Regions from separate parts of the Nocardia sp. JCM 38205 genome, predicted to be linked through region 2. Evidence: riboswitches for the same ligand, from Rfam matches in the RefSeq annotation. Region 2 holds a riboswitch; each other region holds the start of a gene.
The links. A riboswitch is a leader RNA that binds a small molecule or an ion and turns the genes downstream of it on or off. The one in region 2 is predicted to bind S-adenosylmethionine.
Positions count from the first base shown of each region.

Region 1 (5,325 bases), on a different contig from region 2:
GGCCCATCGCATTGCCCTTACCGGGGCCGGTCAGGGTGACCTGCGCGACGTGGTCGCTGGTTTCGACGGTGAAAGCCTGCCAATCAGTCATCTGTACAGCGTATACACGGCGGTAACGGCGGCGATACCGTGTGGGATGGAACCCGTTATCGCGAACCCGGCAGCCGGAAGCGGTTAGCTCTACCCTGGATTCATGCGCAGGTCACTTCCTCCGGTCGCCTGCCGGGTCGCGGACACCCTGATCGCCCGGGGCCACCACGGCGTCATCGTCACCCACCCGGATCGGCCCACCGCCGCGGCCGACGCCGCCCGCGCCCTCGGCGTCGACATCGGCGCCATCACCCTGGCCCGGCTGTACCTGCTCGACGATGATCCGGTGCTGCTGCTGGTCTCCGGCGGCCACGACGTGGATCTCGCCCACACCGGCGAACGGCTGGAAGGCACCCTCACGCCCGCCCCCGACGAGCTCGTCCTCGAAGTGACCGGCCATCCCGTGGATGCCGTCGCCCCCGTCGGCCATCCGACCAACATTCCCACCTGGGTCGACACCGCCCTGTCCCACCACCGCGAACTGTGGGCGGCCGGCGGTCATCCGGATGCGGTGTTCCGCACGACCTTTCGGGAACTGGTACGCATCACCGCGGGCCTGCCGATCGACGTGGACTGAAACCCGTGTAGCGGCAGGCAGTAGTTTCGTCATGTGACCGACGCGCATGAACCGACCGCCGCGGAAGCCCGGCTGCGGGTGCCCGACGACCTGAGCGGCATCACCGCCGAGCAGTACCGCGCCTCGATGCGGCACTATCCGTCCGGGGTGACGGTGGTGACATTGTCGTCGCCGAACGGCCCGGTCGGGTTCACGGCGACCTCGTTCGCGTCGCTGTCGCTGGAACCGCCGCTGGTGTCGTTCAATATCGCGCACACCTCGTCGAGCCTGGCGGCGATGAGCGAGGCGGATTCGGTGGTGATCCATTTCCTCGGCGAACATCAGCGCCATATCGCGCAGCGGTTCGCGCGCAGCGCCGAGGAACGCTTCACCGACCGGTCGCTGTGGACCACGCTGGACACCGGCGAACCGGTCCTGCACGGTACGCCGATCTGGCTGCGCACCACCGTCGAGCAGCGCATTCCCATCGGCGATCACACCTTCATCGTCGGCCGGGTGACCCGCGTGCACGACGCCACCGAGGAGAAGCCGGCGGCCGCGCCGCTGCTGTATCACAACGGGCGCTACCACCGCCCCACCCCGCTGGACGAGGACTGATTCGGCGCGGTCACCTGCCCGGCCTGCTCTGACCGGCTGCTGGACCACGCACCGGCACCCAGCCGCTCCGCGCAGAGGGTGCCACGGAGTGACGGCAAGCGGCTGCGCCCCGGGGCCGATGCGATGGCGGCAGTGCTCGCACCGGGTCGTCCAGAATCCCGCAACACCTCGGTGGCCGGTGCCGGCGGTCAGCCGATGAGGCAGGGCGCCGCACCCGCATCCTCGGCGCCGGTGAACGACCTGGTTTCCGGGCTCGGATTCCACAGCCCGCTGGTGCAGGTGTAATCCCATGCGGGGCCGTCCTGCACGAGCGCGGCGACCGCCGAGACCAGCCGGTCCACGTCGGCGGAATCGGTGCCGAGGCCGATGCTCGCGCGCAGCGCGCCATCGAGCCCCAGCCTGGCCAGCAGCGGATGCGCGCAGAACCGGCCGTCGCGCACACCGATGCCGTGTTCGGCCGACAGATACGCAGCCACCTGGCCGGGTGCGAAACCGTCGAGTGTGAAGGCGACGATGCCGACGGTGTCGGGGCTGTCGGACCACAGGCGCAGCAGCCGCACACCCGGGATCGCGCACAAGCCCGCGCGCAGCCGCTCGGCGAGCCGCCGTTCGTGCGCGATCACCCGCTCGGCGTCGATCTCGGACAGTGCGTCGCAGGCAGCGGCCAGGGCCGCGACACCGAGCACATTCGGCGAACCGGCCTCGTGCCGTTGCGGCGCGGGTGCCCACTCGGTGCCGTCGACGCGCACCTCACGCACCGCACCACCGCCGGCCAGGTACGGCGGCGCCGCATCGAGCCAATCCCGCTTACCCACCAGCACCCCCGCGCCGAACGGCGCGTACAGCTTGTGACCGGAGAAAGCGAGATAATCGATGCCGCACTCGCGCAGGCTGATTCGCCGATGCGGTGCCAGCTGCGCGGCGTCGACCAGGATGCGGGCGCCGCACTGGTGGGCGATCTCGGCCAGCCGGGCCAGCGGCAGCACTTCCCCGGTCACATTGGAGGCACCGGTAACCGCCAGCAGCGCAGCCGGTTTCGCGCACAACTCGGCGACGAGCCGGCGAATCGTCTCCTCGACGGTATCGGCCGCGGCCACCACGCGCCGCCCACGCCGTTGCCAGGGCAGGAAATTGGCGTGGTGTTCGACATCGAGCACCACCGTGTCGCCGGGCACGCAGGCGGCGAGCAGGTTCAGCGAGTCGGTGGTGTTGCGGGTGAAGACCACCACCTGGTCGTCTGCCGCATCCAGGAACCGGGCCACCGAACCGCGGGCGGCCTCATAGCATTCGGTGGAGATCCGCGAGGCGTAGCCGGCGCCGCGGTGCACGCTGGCGTAGAGCGGCAGCAGCCGCTGCACCCGGTCGGCGACCTGAGCCAGCGCGGGCGCGCTCGCGGCATAGTCGAAATTGGCGTAAGTGCAGGTCCCGCCCTGTACGAGGGGTACCTGGAGGTCGTCTCCGGAGACCCTGGCGAGGGCGGCACAGGTCTGATCGAACACAGCGGTCATCACGTCATCCCATCGGCTTAGGGACCCGCGAAAGAGGATTCGTCGAGTCCGCGCTTGCCGCGCCCGGTCGGGCGTCGGCCCGGTCGTCACCCGGAGCACCCCACCGCGGAGGAGGGTTGCCGGCCAGCAAGCCGGGGCTTGACGCTGGCACTCATGACCTGTGGCGAGATTGGCAGACCGGCCGCGCCGCTGTCAACCCGTCCCGCGCTGCGGGTACCGTTGACTACTGGTCACCGGGGTGTTTTCCGTTTGCCCATTGGTAACCCTCGTATGAAACAACCGTCTTCGAGAATTAGTTGGTGAGGCCGTACCGCCGAACATGGTTACTGCCGGACAGTGCTGAGGAAGGTGGGCCGGACGTGATGCTCCAGCCGCAGATCGACACCGATGGTTCGGTCCAGGAGCTCGATCCGCTGCTACGTTCGACCCTCGCCCCACCTGCGCGAACGCTGGTCGACATCCTCGCCGAGACGGCACGTGCCCATCCGGACGCCCCCGCCATCGACGACGGCGATACCGCCCTCACCTACACCGAGCTCCTCGCCGAGATCGCCGCGACGGTCGAGCGCCTCGGCGCGGCGGGGGTGCGGCGCGGCGACCGCGTCGGGGTGCGGATGCCGTCCGGTACCCGTGAGCTCTACGTCACGATTCTCGCGGTACTGCACGCGGGCGCGGCCTACGTACCCGTGGACGCCGACGATCCCGACGAACGCGCCCGCCTGGTCTTCGGCGAGGCGCGGGTCACCGCGATCGTCACCGCCGCCGGGATCGAAGCGACCGAGCACGCCAGCACGGCAAACGATGGGCAACCCGACGGGCCGCAGCAGCCCTCCCCCGCCGACGACGCCTGGATCATCTTCACCTCCGGCTCCACCGGCACGCCGAAAGGTGTTGCGGTAACCCATCGCAACGCTGCCGCCCTGGTCGACGCCGAGGCCCGGTTGTTCCTCCGCGATGCCCCGATCGGCCCCGGCGACCGGGTGCTGGCCGGACTGTCGGTGGCCTTCGACGCCTCCTGTGAGGAGATGTGGCTGGCCTGGCGGCACGGCGGCTGTCTGGTCCCCGCACCTCGCGCGCTGGTGCGCACCGGCGCCGATCTCGGTCCGTGGCTGGTGCGGCACGAGATCAGCGTCGTCTCCACCGTGCCGACGCTGGCGGCGACCTGGCCCGCCGAAGCGCTGGAACCGGTGCGGCTGCTCATCTTCGGCGGCGAGGCCGTGCCGCCGGAGCTGGCCGAACGTCTGGCGGGCGACCCGGAATCCGAACGCGAGGTGTGGAACACCTACGGCCCCACCGAAACCACCGTCGTCGCGTGCGCGGCGCTGCTGGACGGGAACTGGCCGGTGCGCATCGGTTTGCCGCTGGACGGCTGGGATCTGGCCGTCGTCGACGCCGCCGGTAATCCGGTGGGCGAGGGCGAATCCGGCGAACTGGTGATCGGCGGCGTCGGCCTGGCCCGCTATCTGGATCCGGCCAAGGACGCCGAGAAGTACGCGCCGCTGGCCTCCCTCGGCTGGGAACGCGCCTACCGCAGCGGCGATCTGGTGCGCAACGACAAGGCCGGACTGGTCTTCATCGGCCGCGCCGACGATCAGGTGAAGGTGGGCGGGCGCCGCATCGAACTCGGCGAACTCGACAACGCGCTGCAACATCTGCCCGGGGTGAGCGGTGCGGCCGCCGCCGTCCGCACCACCGCCGCAGGCAATCAGATCCTGGTCGGCTACCTCACCGGTATCCCACCCGATTACGACATCAAGGCCGCCCGCGCGCTGCTCGCCGAGCAATTGCCCGCCCCGCTGGTGCCGCGGCTGGTGGTGGTGCCGGAACTACCCACCCGCACCTCGGGCAAAGTCGACCGCGACGCCCTGCCCTGGCCGGTGGGCGGCAGCGACGAGACCGTCGACCACGGGCTCACCGGCACCGCCGCCTGGGTGGCCGAGCTGTGGAGTTCGATCCTCGGCGCCGAGATCACCGGCGCGGACGCTGATTTCTTCGATCTCGGCGGCGGCTCGCTCTCGGCGGCACAGCTGGTGACCGCACTGCGGCAACGGTATCCGCGCATCGCGGTCGCCGACCTGTACGACCATCCGCGGCTGGGCGCGCTGGCCGAATTCCTCGACGAGACCGCGCCGTCGGACGCCGTCGTCGAACGGACCGTCCGCCCGACGCCGCTGTCCGCACAGTGCGCCCAAGTCCTCGCCACCCTTCCGTTGACCACGCTCACCGGCCTGCAATGGCTCACCTGGTTGGCCATCGCGGGCAATATCGCGAGCTGGGCGGGCGCGCTGCCCTGGCTGCCGCAGCTGTCGTGGTGGTGGACGCTGCTGCTGTTCGTCGTCTTCATCACCCCGCTGGGCCGGATGAGCATCTGTGTCGCAGGCGCCCGGCTGCTGTTGCGCGGGGTCGCACCCGGCAGCTATCCGCGCGGTGGTTCGGTGCATCTGCGGCTGTGGGCGGCGGTGCGGCTCTCGGAGGCCAGTGGTGCCGAGAACCTGTCCGGCGCACCGTGGATGGTGCCGTTCGCGCGGGCATTGGGCGCGAAGATCGGCAAGG
Region 1 covers NZ_JBYHFL010000003.1:200,437-205,761, reverse strand. Annotated here, with positions in the region: gene AC4HOU_RS12665 (crotonase/enoyl-CoA hydratase family protein) at 1-91, opposite strand, end outside; gene AC4HOU_RS12660 (YbaK/EbsC family protein) at 194-667, shown strand; gene AC4HOU_RS12655 (flavin reductase family protein) at 794-1,264, shown strand; gene AC4HOU_RS12650 (aminotransferase class V-fold PLP-dependent enzyme) at 1,453-2,772, opposite strand; SAM riboswitch class IV at 2,818-2,931, opposite strand; gene AC4HOU_RS12645 (Pls/PosA family non-ribosomal peptide synthetase) at 3,135-5,325, shown strand, end outside.
Region 1: linked by a shared signal. The riboswitch ahead of AC4HOU_RS12650 (aminotransferase class V-fold PLP-dependent enzyme) and the one ahead of AC4HOU_RS09615 (rhodanese-like domain-containing protein) in region 2 are both predicted to bind S-adenosylmethionine.

Region 2 (5,325 bases):
TCCCACAGTTCCGATCCCGGCAGGATCAGCAGCGCACTGTCGGCGGCGTCGAGTTCGGCCAGCGCCAGATCCGGCACGATGCGCATCCCGCCCATGGTGGTCACGGTCTCGCCCATCGGCGCGACAGTGCGGACCTGAAAGCTACCGGGTTCGCGCTGCAAACCCACGTTGTGGTTGATCTGCGCGATCGCCGCACCCACTTCCCAGTCGGCGAGCAGATCGTAAACGGCTACGTGCACTGTCTTCGTGGTCATGACAGTATGCTGTCATGTTTGACAGGATGCTGTCAATACCTCGGATGTGAAAAAGGGCCGGCACCACCGGGCACCGGCCCTTTCCGCAGCGTACGGACGCCGCGGCGAGCGAACTCAGCTCAGCGCGTGCTCCAGATCGCCGAGCAGATCCTCCACATCCTCTAGCCCCACCGAGATGCGCACGACACCGTCGCTGAGCCCGATGGTGGCGCGTCCCTCCGGCCCCATCGCGCGATGGGTTGTGGTGGCCGGATGGGTGATCAGGGTCTTCGCATCACCCAGGTTGTTGGACAGGTCGACGATGCGCAGCCGGTTCAGCACCTCGAAGGCGCGCTTCTTCGCCTCGTGCTCGGGCGCCTTCAACTCGAAGGTGACAACGGTGCCGCCGCCGCTCATCTGACTCGCGGCCAGGTCGTATTGCGGATGCGATTCCAGGAACGGGTATTTCACCCAGCTGACAGCGTCGTTGCCCTCCAGGAACCGCGCGATCCGCAGGGCGGATTCGGTCGAATGCTTCACCCGCAGCGGCATCGTCTCCAGGCCCTTGAGCAGCGTCCAGGCGTTGAACGGGCTGAGCGCGGGGCCGGTGTGGCGCATCAGATTCTTGACCGGCCCGCCGATGTAATCCGCGGAACCGAGGATCGCACCGCCGAGCACCCGGCCCTGCCCGTCGATGTGCTTGGTGCCCGAATACACCACCACATCGGCACCGAGCTCGAAGCCGCGTTGCAGCAGGGGCGTAGCGAAGACGTTGTCCAGCACCACTTTCGCGCCCGCCGCATGGGCCAGCTCGCTCACCCGGCGCACGTCGACCAGGGTCTGCATCGGGTTGGCAGGGGTCTCGAAGAACACCGCGGTGGTCGGCACCGACAGCGCCTGCTCCCACTGGTCGAGATCCTCGCCGTCGACGAACACCGTCTCCACGCCCCAGCGCGGCAGAATCTCGTTGCACACCACGAAACACGAACCGAACAGACTGCGCGCGGCCACCAGCCGGTCACCCGCACCGAGCAGCGCGCCCAGCGCGGTGAAGACCGCTGCCATGCCGCTGGCGGTGGCGAAGCACGCTTCGGCGCCGTCGATCAGCCGCATCCGCTCCTCGAAGGTGGCGACCGTCGGATTGCCGTAGCGGGAGTAGACGAAATGCTCGACGTCACCGGTGAACGCCGCCTCGGCCGCCTCCGCACTCTCGTAGACGAAGCCCGAGGTCAGGTAGAGCGCTTCGGAGGTCTCCTCGAACCCAGAGCGCCGCAGGCCGCCGCGCACGCCGAGGGTGGCCGGACCGACGCCCTCCGGCAGCGGCCGGTCGAACGCACCGCCGGTGATCACGACTGCCGCCAGGGCAGGCCGTCGGCACGCCAGCCGGCGCTACCGCGGTGACCGAACTCGTCGAGCGGGCCCTCGAACCCCTCGCTGACGTTGTACGACGGCTCGATGCCCGCGCTGGTCGCCAGGCTGGCGGCATGCGCCGAACGCTGGCCGGAGCGACACAGGAACACCACCGGGGCATCCGGGTCACGCCCGTCGAGGATGGTGCGCAGCTGCTGGGCGAACTCGGGATTACGCGCGCCGGTGCCGTCGACCCATTCGATCAGCACGGTCTGCCGGTCGATGGCGCTGGTGTCGGGGATGCCGACGAATTTCCATTCGGCCTCGGTCCGCACGTCCACCAGAACCGCCCGGGGATCGTCGCGCAATATCTCCCACGCCTGTTTCGGAGTGATGTCGCCGGCATAAGTCATGTGTGGCACCTTCCTCGAGAATCCGCACTTGCCGCATCTGGCTTCGATGCGCGCCAGGTCGTCACCCGGAGCACCCCACCGCGGAGGAGGGTTGCCGGCCAGCAAGCCGGGGCTTGACGCTGGCACTCATGACCTGAAATGAGATTGCCTGGCCGGGGGTTGCCCTGTCAAACCCCCGATCAGGGCCTTGCGCTGGGGTTCAGTGGCAGACCAGCCAGGTGTTGTCGACCCGTTTCAGGGTCCAGTTCCCGGCTGCCTCGGCGCCATCGACCTTGCTGGTGACGGTGGCGGTCGCGCGGTCGCCCTCGACCTTCAGATCCTCGAGTTTCGTGATTTCTACGGCTTTTCCGGTCTCGCCTTCGTCCAGCCTGCCCGCCATCGGCGAGCGCTTCGGATCGAAGTCCGGGCACACCGCCTCCTCCGGCGGAAGCAGGCCGTAGCGCGAACTCACCTCACCGAAGTCACGCACCGCGGCGGCTACCCGGTCGGCCTCTGTGACATTTTTCTCAACCGGCGAGACCAGCTCGGCGATGACGATGACGGCGAGCACGAGCGCCGCGATCACCGCGGCGATGATGAACGGCGCCATCGACCGGGTCGAATCGCCGGATTCGGGCTCGTCGCCCGGTTCGCGCCGGGCCGCGCCCGGATCTGGCTGCTGATCGCTCATGAGCTGATGATCCCTTGGTCCCCCGAGGCCACTCGCGAGGCCCCCGATAGAATCGGCGGGATCGCGGCCGGTGCCGTGCAGGTGAAATCCAGCCGTGCGTCAAGTTAGCCTAAGCTAAACACCGACGCCCATTAACTGTCTCGACCAATAAGGTGCGCGTAAACGATGACCGAACAGACCGCAGCTGCACGCCCGCTCCGCATCGCGATCGTGGGTGCCGGACCGGCCGGTATCTACGCCGCCGACGCGTTGATGAAGTCGGATGCGGATGTGTCCATCGACCTCTATGAGCGCATGCCGGCGCCGTTCGGCCTGATCCGCTACGGCGTCGCCCCCGACCACCCGCGCATCAAGGGCATCATCACCGCCCTGCACAAGGTGCTCGACAAGCCGCAGGTTCGCCTGCTCGGCAATATCGATTACGGCTCCGACATCACCCTCGACGACCTGCGGGTCTACTACGACGCGGTGATCTTCTCCACCGGCGCCAACGCCGACCGCGCCCTGCCGATCCCCGGTATCGACCTGGACGGCTCCTACGGCGCCGCCGACTTCGTCTCCTGGTACGACGGCCACCCGGATGTGCCGCGCACCTGGCCGCTGGATGCGGAGAAGGTCGCCGTCCTCGGTGTCGGCAACGTCGCGCTGGACATCGCGCGCGTGCTGGCCAAGACCGGCGACGAACTGCTGCCCACGGAGATCCCGCCGAACGTCTACAAGGGCCTCAAGGAGAACAAGGCCGTCGAGGTGCACGTCTTCGGGCGTCGCGGCCCGGCGCAGGCCAAGTTCACCCCGCTGGAGCTGCGCGAACTGGATCATTCGCCGACCATCGAGGTCATCGTCGATCCCGAGGACATCGACTACGACGAGGGCTCCGAGGCCGCGCGCCGCCACTCCAAGCAGGTCGACATGGTCGCCAACACCCTCGAGCAGTGGGCCATCCGCGATCAGGGCAACCGCCCGCACCGGCTCTACCTGCACTTCTTCGAGTCGCCCGCCGAGGTGCTCGGCGACGAGAACGGCAAGGTCGTCGGCCTCAAGACCGAGCGCACCCAGCTCGACGGCACCGGCAACGTCAAGGGCACCGGCGAGTACAAGACCTGGGATGTGCAGGCGGTCTACCGCGCCGTCGGCTACCTGTCGCAGAACATCACCAACCTGCCCTTCGACGATCAGGCCGGCGTGGTGCCCAACGAGGCCGGCCGCGTGCTGGCCGACGAAGACGCCGACGGCAAGGCGCGCTACATGCCCGCCACCTACGTCACCGGCTGGATCAAGCGCGGCCCGGTCGGCCTCATCGGCCACACCAAGGGCGACGCCAACGAGACCGTGGCCTGCCTGCTCGACGACAGCAAGGACTTCACCCCCGCCGAACGCCCCGAGCCCGAAGCGGTGATCGAGTTCCTCGAGGGCAAGGGCATCCCGTTCACCACCTGGGACGGCTGGTACCGCCTCGACGCCCACGAGCGGGCCCTCGGCGAACCCGAAGGCCGCGAGCGCGTCAAGGTCGTGGAACGCGAGGACATGCTGCGCGCCAGCGAGCCGCACAAAGTCTGACCGCTCCCCGGGATCGGGGAGGCGCGAAATCCGACGCTGAGGCATGCTGTACACGTGTTCGATGCCCATGTCCACATCATCGATCCGCGGTTTCCGCTGATCGAGAATGAGGGCTACCTGCCGGAGCCCTACACCATCGATGACTATCGAAAGCGTATGTCGCGCTTCGACATCACCGGTGGGGCCGTGGTCAGCGCGTCCTTCCAGGGCAGCGATCAGAGCTATCTGCGGGCGGCGCTGGCCGAACTCGGCGAGGGCTGGGTCGGCGTCACCCGGCTGCCGCTGGACGCGGGTGACGAGGAGATCGTCGAGCTGGACAAGGTCGGGGTGCGGGCGCTGCGGTTCAACCTCAAGCGTGCCGCCGCCGACATCGCCGCCATGACATTGCAGGCGGTGCGCGCCTACGAGCTCGCGGGCTGGCATGTCGAGGTCTATATCGACGGTCAGATGCTGGCCTCGCTGCAACCGGTGGTGTTGAAGCTGCCCGCCCTGTCGGTCGACCACATGGGCATGTCCGAGGAAGGACTGCCGTTCCTGCTGGATCTGGTCGACCGCGGCGCCAGGGTGAAGGCCACCGGGTTCGGCCGCGTCGACATGGAGGTCGCCGCCGCGCTGCGCCGCATTCACGCGGTGAACCCGGAAGCCCTGATGTTCGGCACCGACCTTCCGGGCACCCGTGCGGGCAGGCCGTTCGAAGACTCGGATGTCGACCTGATCTGCGACGTGGTCGGCACCGATATGCACAAAGTGCTCGAAGACAACGCCCGCGCCTTCTACCGGCTGCCGCCGGTCCAGCGGCCGATCGCCGACCCCGATCCGACACTTCCCTTGCACGCCCCGCCCGCGCCTACCATGCCTATTCCGCGCGCGGAGCTGCCGAAATCAGGAGCGACGGATACGGTTCCGCTGCCGATCGTGGAGTGAGATCGGTCAGTATCGGCGGGCGCCGGCGAATGGCATTGCCGCCATATCGGATTCGACGACGCCTTCGCCGGACGTCGCGGCGTGAATGACCTTGCCGCCGCCGGAGTACAGCGCCGAGTGCCCGCCACCATAGAACGACACCAGGTCGCCGGGGCGTAGATCGTTGCGCGAGACGGGA
Region 2 covers NZ_JBYHFL010000002.1:615,889-621,213, reverse strand. Annotated here, with positions in the region: gene AC4HOU_RS09625 (DJ-1/PfpI family protein) at 1-254, opposite strand, end outside; gene AC4HOU_RS09620 (O-succinylhomoserine sulfhydrylase) at 369-1,583, opposite strand; gene AC4HOU_RS09615 (rhodanese-like domain-containing protein) at 1,580-1,996, opposite strand; SAM riboswitch class IV at 2,016-2,130, opposite strand; gene AC4HOU_RS09610 (Rv0361 family membrane protein) at 2,196-2,666, opposite strand; gene AC4HOU_RS09605 (FAD-dependent oxidoreductase) at 2,832-4,223, shown strand; gene AC4HOU_RS09600 (amidohydrolase family protein) at 4,278-5,147, shown strand; gene AC4HOU_RS09595 (C40 family peptidase) at 5,154-5,325, opposite strand, start outside.

Region 3 (5,325 bases), on a different contig from region 2:
ACCGACGGCGCCAGCGCCCAGCCGATAACCAGCACGAGCACCGCGCTCGCCGGAATCAGGGCCGCGTTGCCGCGCACCAGGTGCCACGCCCGGCGCCGGCGCGGCGGCTGCTTCCGTTCCTCGGCCGCAGCGGTCGTCGTCGCGGGCCGTTCGAGCAGCTCAAGCGACATCGGTGACCTCCCTGCGCTCGCTCGGGCGCACCGAGTGCCCGGCACGACCCCCACCTCCGGCGATTCGCGGATCCAGCACGGGATACAGCAGATCCACCGCGAGGTTGACGACGACGAAGGCCAGCGCGCTCACCAGCACGATGCCCTGCACCACCGGAATGTCCTGGGCCAGCACCGACGTCTGAGTGAGCCGGCCGAGCCCCGGCCGGGCGAACACCGTCTCCACCACCACCGAACCGGCGAGCATGGTGCCCACCAGCACACCGGCGATGGTGAACGCGGGCACGCTCGCCAATCGCGCCACATGCCTGCGTTGCACCCACCAGCGCGAGGCGCCCTTGGCCAGCGCCACTTCGGTGAACGGCTGCCGCCACGTCGATTCCAGCCCGGCGGCCAGCACCTGCGCGATCACCGCCCCGATCGGGATGGCCAGCGTCACTGCCGGCAGCACCAGCCCACCGAACGCGGGCGCCAGCTGCCAGCGAAAGGAGAACAGCTGCAACAGGATCAGCGCGGTCCAGAACGTCGGCATCGATACCCCGACCGGCGGCAGCGCGGCCAGGGCCGAACGCAGCCACGGTGTGCGGGTGTAGGTGGCGGCGAAGGCCAGCGCGGTGCCGCCGGCCGCGGCGAACAGCAGGGCAAGCCCGGTGAGGGCGAGAGTCGAGGGCAGGGCGTCGACGATCGCCTCGGTGACCGGCTGCCCGGTGGCGATGGAGCGGCCCAGATCGCCGCGCACCGCATGCGACAGCGAACTCAGGTACTGCTCCCACAGCGGTTGATCCAGGCCGTACCTGGCGCGCATCTCGGCGAGGGCGGCCGCGTCCACCGGGGTGCCGCCGCCACCGCCGTCGGCCGCGATGGCCACCGGATCCGACGGCAGCAGGTACAGCACGACGAAGGAGATGGTGAACGCCGCCCACAGCACCCAGACCGCGGCCACGCACCGCAGCAGCACATACCGGGTCATGGCCGACGTCCGCTCAGCCAGGTGTCGAAGAACTGCAACCGGGCCGAGGCGTCGAACTTCAGGTCCTGCACGGCCGGGCCCGCACCGATGGCCTGCGACAACTCGACGGTCGGGATCCACAGTCCCTGATCGAGGATCTGCTGCTGGGCCTGCCCGATCAGCGCCGCCCGTGCCTGTGGGTCCACCGCACCGAGTTGTGCGGTCAGCACGTCGTCGAGAGCCTGGATCGGCGGGCGGACATTGAAATTGCGGCCGTCCAGGCCGAATCCGGTGCGCAGGATGTCGCCGTCGGCGCGGGTGCTGTTGTAGTACAGCGCGTCGAAATCCTTGCTGTTCTGCCGTGCGGTGTACTCGGCGATGGACACCAGGTCCAGCGTGAGGTCCACGCCCACCGACCGCAGCTGCTGCTGGATCAGTTCGAGGATCGCCTGATTACCGGCGAACACCTGACTGAACGTCACCGCGAATCCCAGGCGCTGCCCATCCTTGACCCGGATGCCGTCCGCGTCGGGCAGCCAGCCCGCCCGATCGAGGATGGCCCGCGCGGCGTCGGGATCGAAACTCACTGTCCGGGAAAGATCCTGGTATCCCGGCGTTCTGGAAGCGAGCACACTGGTCGCCGGACGGAACTGCGGCCCGAGCACGGTGTCGACGAGCTCGCGCCGGTCGATCGCGGTGAGCAGCGCACGGCGCACGTCGGGATCACGCAACGGTCCACGGGTCACATTCGGCTGGAATCCGAACGGGATACCCGGATTGGGGGTGCTGAGCACCCGGCCACCGCCGGCCTCGATCTGCGGTGCGTCCTGGGGGAGCGCGTCGCTGGCCGCATCGAGCTGATCCGAGGACAGCGAACCGGTCCGCACCCCGGATTCGGGCACCACGGTGAACTCGATGCGGTCGAGGTAGGCCTCACCCCGATGGCCGAACACCGCCGAGCCCCAGCGGTAGCCGGGGCGTTTCACCAGCGTGGCGGAGACGTCCTGGCGGTAGTCGGCGTAGGTGAACGGACCCGAGCCCACCGTCGCCGTACCCGCGCAGCGGTCCTCGGCGGGCAAGGCGGTGGTGGCGTCGGCGAGGATGCCGAGCTGCGGCGTCGAGGACGCTTGCAGGAATTGCGTATTCGGCGCGCTGAACTCCACCCGCGCCGTCAACGGATCGACCACCGTGGTGCCGACATAGCCGGTGAGGTAGCTGCTGCCCAGCGGTGCCTTGACGGCGCCGAGGGTGCGCACGATCGAATCGAAGCTCTTGCGCACCGAGTCGGCGGTCAGCGGTGTGCCGTCGCTGAAGCTCACCCCGTCGGCGAGGTGGAAGGTGAACGTCTTCGCGTCCGGGGCGATCTCCCAGCTGGTGGCCAGCCACGGCCGCAACTCGCCGGTCTCGGGATCTTGGTCGGTCAGCGAATCGACCACCTGCCGCGTCACATAGATCGTCTGGTTGGTGCCTGCCTGCGCGGGATCGGCGCAGGTCGGTGCCTGTGACAGGCCATAGCGCAACACCCCGCCCGGCTGCGGAGGGCCCGCGTCGGGCCCCGGCGTCGTGGTCCCGGAGCCGCAGGCGGCCAGGGTGGCGGCGGTGAGCACCGCGCCGGCAAAAGCCGCCTTGACGGGTACGGCCATGTCGTCGTCCTTTCTGACACGACCGACGAGCCCGGCGCGTCGCCGCGACGTGCGGACTGCGGACTCGACCATGTGTGCCTCCATCGGTCCCGGCAGAAGCACCCGCACCCGTGGACCGGGGGGTTGCTGCGACGTCGGCGAGCCAGGTCTCTCGGTCGCTCTGGATGGTGTCGCCGGACCGGAACCGGGTGGGCCTCCGGTCGGGCCGAATCATCATGCGTCGCAGGGAAACCGCAGCACAATGGTAGTAATCAGGGTGAGTTGAGCCCTTGTCCGGCGAGCCGGTGCGCGGTCGGGTAGGGGTGCGAAACGGGTGCCGCGGGCGCCTGCTCGGAGAGTGTGAGATCACGGGTCTCGGCCTCACTGCGTGAGCGAGCGGCCCTTCCACACGAGTGTCCGGCGCCGCCGGGCGCGGCGTGAACGTGCCCAGAGGTAGAGGTAGGCCGCGACCGATACCGGATGGGCGCACGCGGCGAGGATGTCGTCGCGACCGGGTGCCGCACCGCTGTCCAGGCGGCAGGTCACGAGGCGTCCCGCGACCGCGGCCACATAGCCCATCAGGCCGATCCGCCGGACCCGCCCGTGCCCGGCAACCAGGGCCAGCGGCGGCACCCAGTAGGCGAGCGCGGCAACGGCGCCCACCGCGAAACCACCTGCCGCCGAACCGCCGTAGGCCGACCAGAGCCACCGCGTATACCCGGCCTCCAGTTCGGCCGCATCACGGTACATGCGGGTGCATGCCATCGATCCGGCCGCCACCACTTCGGTGCGCAGGCCCTGACGCCGCATCACCCTGGCGATATCGAGATCCTCGGTGACGCTGCCCGCCACCGCCGCATGCCCGCCGATGGCTCGGTAGGCCGCCGCGTCGAAGGCCAGGAACTGCCCGCACGCCACCGCCATCGACGGGCGCGCACCCCGGTTCGCGAGCGCGATCGGCAGCGTCGTGGCCCACGACCAGCACAGCAGCGGCTGTACCAGTTGTTCGGCGGCCGAGTGCGCGAGTTGCCGCGGCCAGGGCGAGACCAGTGCGCAACGCCGCGCCCGCAATTCGGTCACCGCCGCGGCGATCGCCGCGGGTGCCAGCCGCACGTCGGCATCGACGAAGATCAACGCGGTGGCGCCGGTCGCGGCGGCCGCCTCGGCCAGCCCGGCGCACGCGGCGGCCTTACCGGTCCACCCCGGCTCGGGTTCGTCGTCGCAGCGCAGCACGGTGATGCGCGGGTCGTCGCCGGCCGCGTGCCGCGCCGCCGTCTCGGTGCCATCGGTCGAGCCGTCATCGAGGATCAGCACCCGCAACCCGGGCACACCCGTCTGCGCGCGCAGATCCGCGACCAGCCGCGGCAGCCGCTCGGCCTCGTCGCGCGCGGGGACACAGACGGCCACGGGCTCGGGCACCGGCGGGCCAGGCCGCAACCGGCGCATCGTCAGCAGATTCCCCACCGCGACAGCGCATCCCGCCACCGCGATCCCGGCGCCCACCCGCACCGCCCGCGCGACCAGCGGATGCGGTTCGCGCCGCGCTCGCGCATCGGAAGCGGCGCGCCGACGCCGCAACCCACCAGCCCCGCCGGTCATCGTCGCTCGACCACGCCGGGCCGGCACACCCTTACCTACTTACTGCGCACTTCGCGCCACCAACGGCCGAGGTCGAAGCTCGGTTCCGGGGCGTTCGGCGGCGCCGGATTGCGGTTGACGTAGGCCATGGCCGCCACCACGGCCGCCACGGCCAGGGTGATGCCGCCGACGATGCCTGCCCAGCCGGCGAACGAGCGGGTGTTCGGGTCGGCGTAACTCACCTCGGCGCGAATATTGGTGACGTCGCCGGGCGGCAGCTTCCACGACACCACCGAATCGCCCTCACGATTACCGTTCGTCTTAGCGATGCGGGCCGGGAACGCGATGCTGAACTGCACGTCCGAGCCGTGCGGCGGCACCGATTTCAGGTCGACGCGGCCATTGAGGCTGACCAGATCGCCGGTGCGCTGGAACTGCAACTGGAACATGCCCTGGGTCTGCTCCGACAGCTGACCGAGCTGCTGCACCTCACCGAAGTTCAGATCGTCGAAGAACACCTGACTGCCGACGTAGCCATCCTGGCTGTAGGGCTCCACCCGCATCTTGGTGGCCAGCGCGTCCGGCGCCTTCAACTGCGGGCCCTTGTCCTCGGGGTTGGCCGGGATCACCGCGGCGACGATACGGCCGGAGACCCGGTCGTTGGACGAGACACCCATCGAGGCCTGCACCCGCAGGCAGCCGGCCAGCACCGGCACCAGCAGAGCCGCCAGCAACACGGCCGCCGTCACCCGGATCCCGGGGCGGGGCGCGCGCGGCGAGGGGGCCGGAACGTCGGGTGTCGTGGTGTCGGGACTCGGCTGCACGGGTGACATCGTGCCAGGCGCGCGCCGCGCCACGCACGCGACACCGCGCATCGGCGCGATAGTCCCAGGTGGGTCTCGCTACCGGCTGCGCGCGGCCACCGCTTCGTCGTGGCGGCGATGGGCACGGTGCAGCAGCTCCATCAGTTCGTCCTCCTGCCGGATCCGTCGCCGGTACTTCTCCG
Region 3 covers NZ_JBYHFL010000005.1:307,214-312,538, reverse strand. Annotated here, with positions in the region: gene AC4HOU_RS20330 (ABC transporter permease) at 1-170, opposite strand, end outside; gene AC4HOU_RS20325 (ABC transporter permease) at 160-1,140, opposite strand; gene AC4HOU_RS20320 (ABC transporter substrate-binding protein) at 1,137-2,762, opposite strand; SAM riboswitch class I at 2,840-2,933, opposite strand; gene AC4HOU_RS20315 (glycosyltransferase family 2 protein) at 3,123-4,340, opposite strand; gene AC4HOU_RS20310 (LppM family (lipo)protein) at 4,376-5,143, opposite strand; gene AC4HOU_RS20305 (TerC family protein) at 5,222-5,325, opposite strand, start outside.
Region 3: linked by a shared signal. The riboswitch ahead of AC4HOU_RS20320 (ABC transporter substrate-binding protein) and the one ahead of AC4HOU_RS09615 (rhodanese-like domain-containing protein) in region 2 are both predicted to bind S-adenosylmethionine.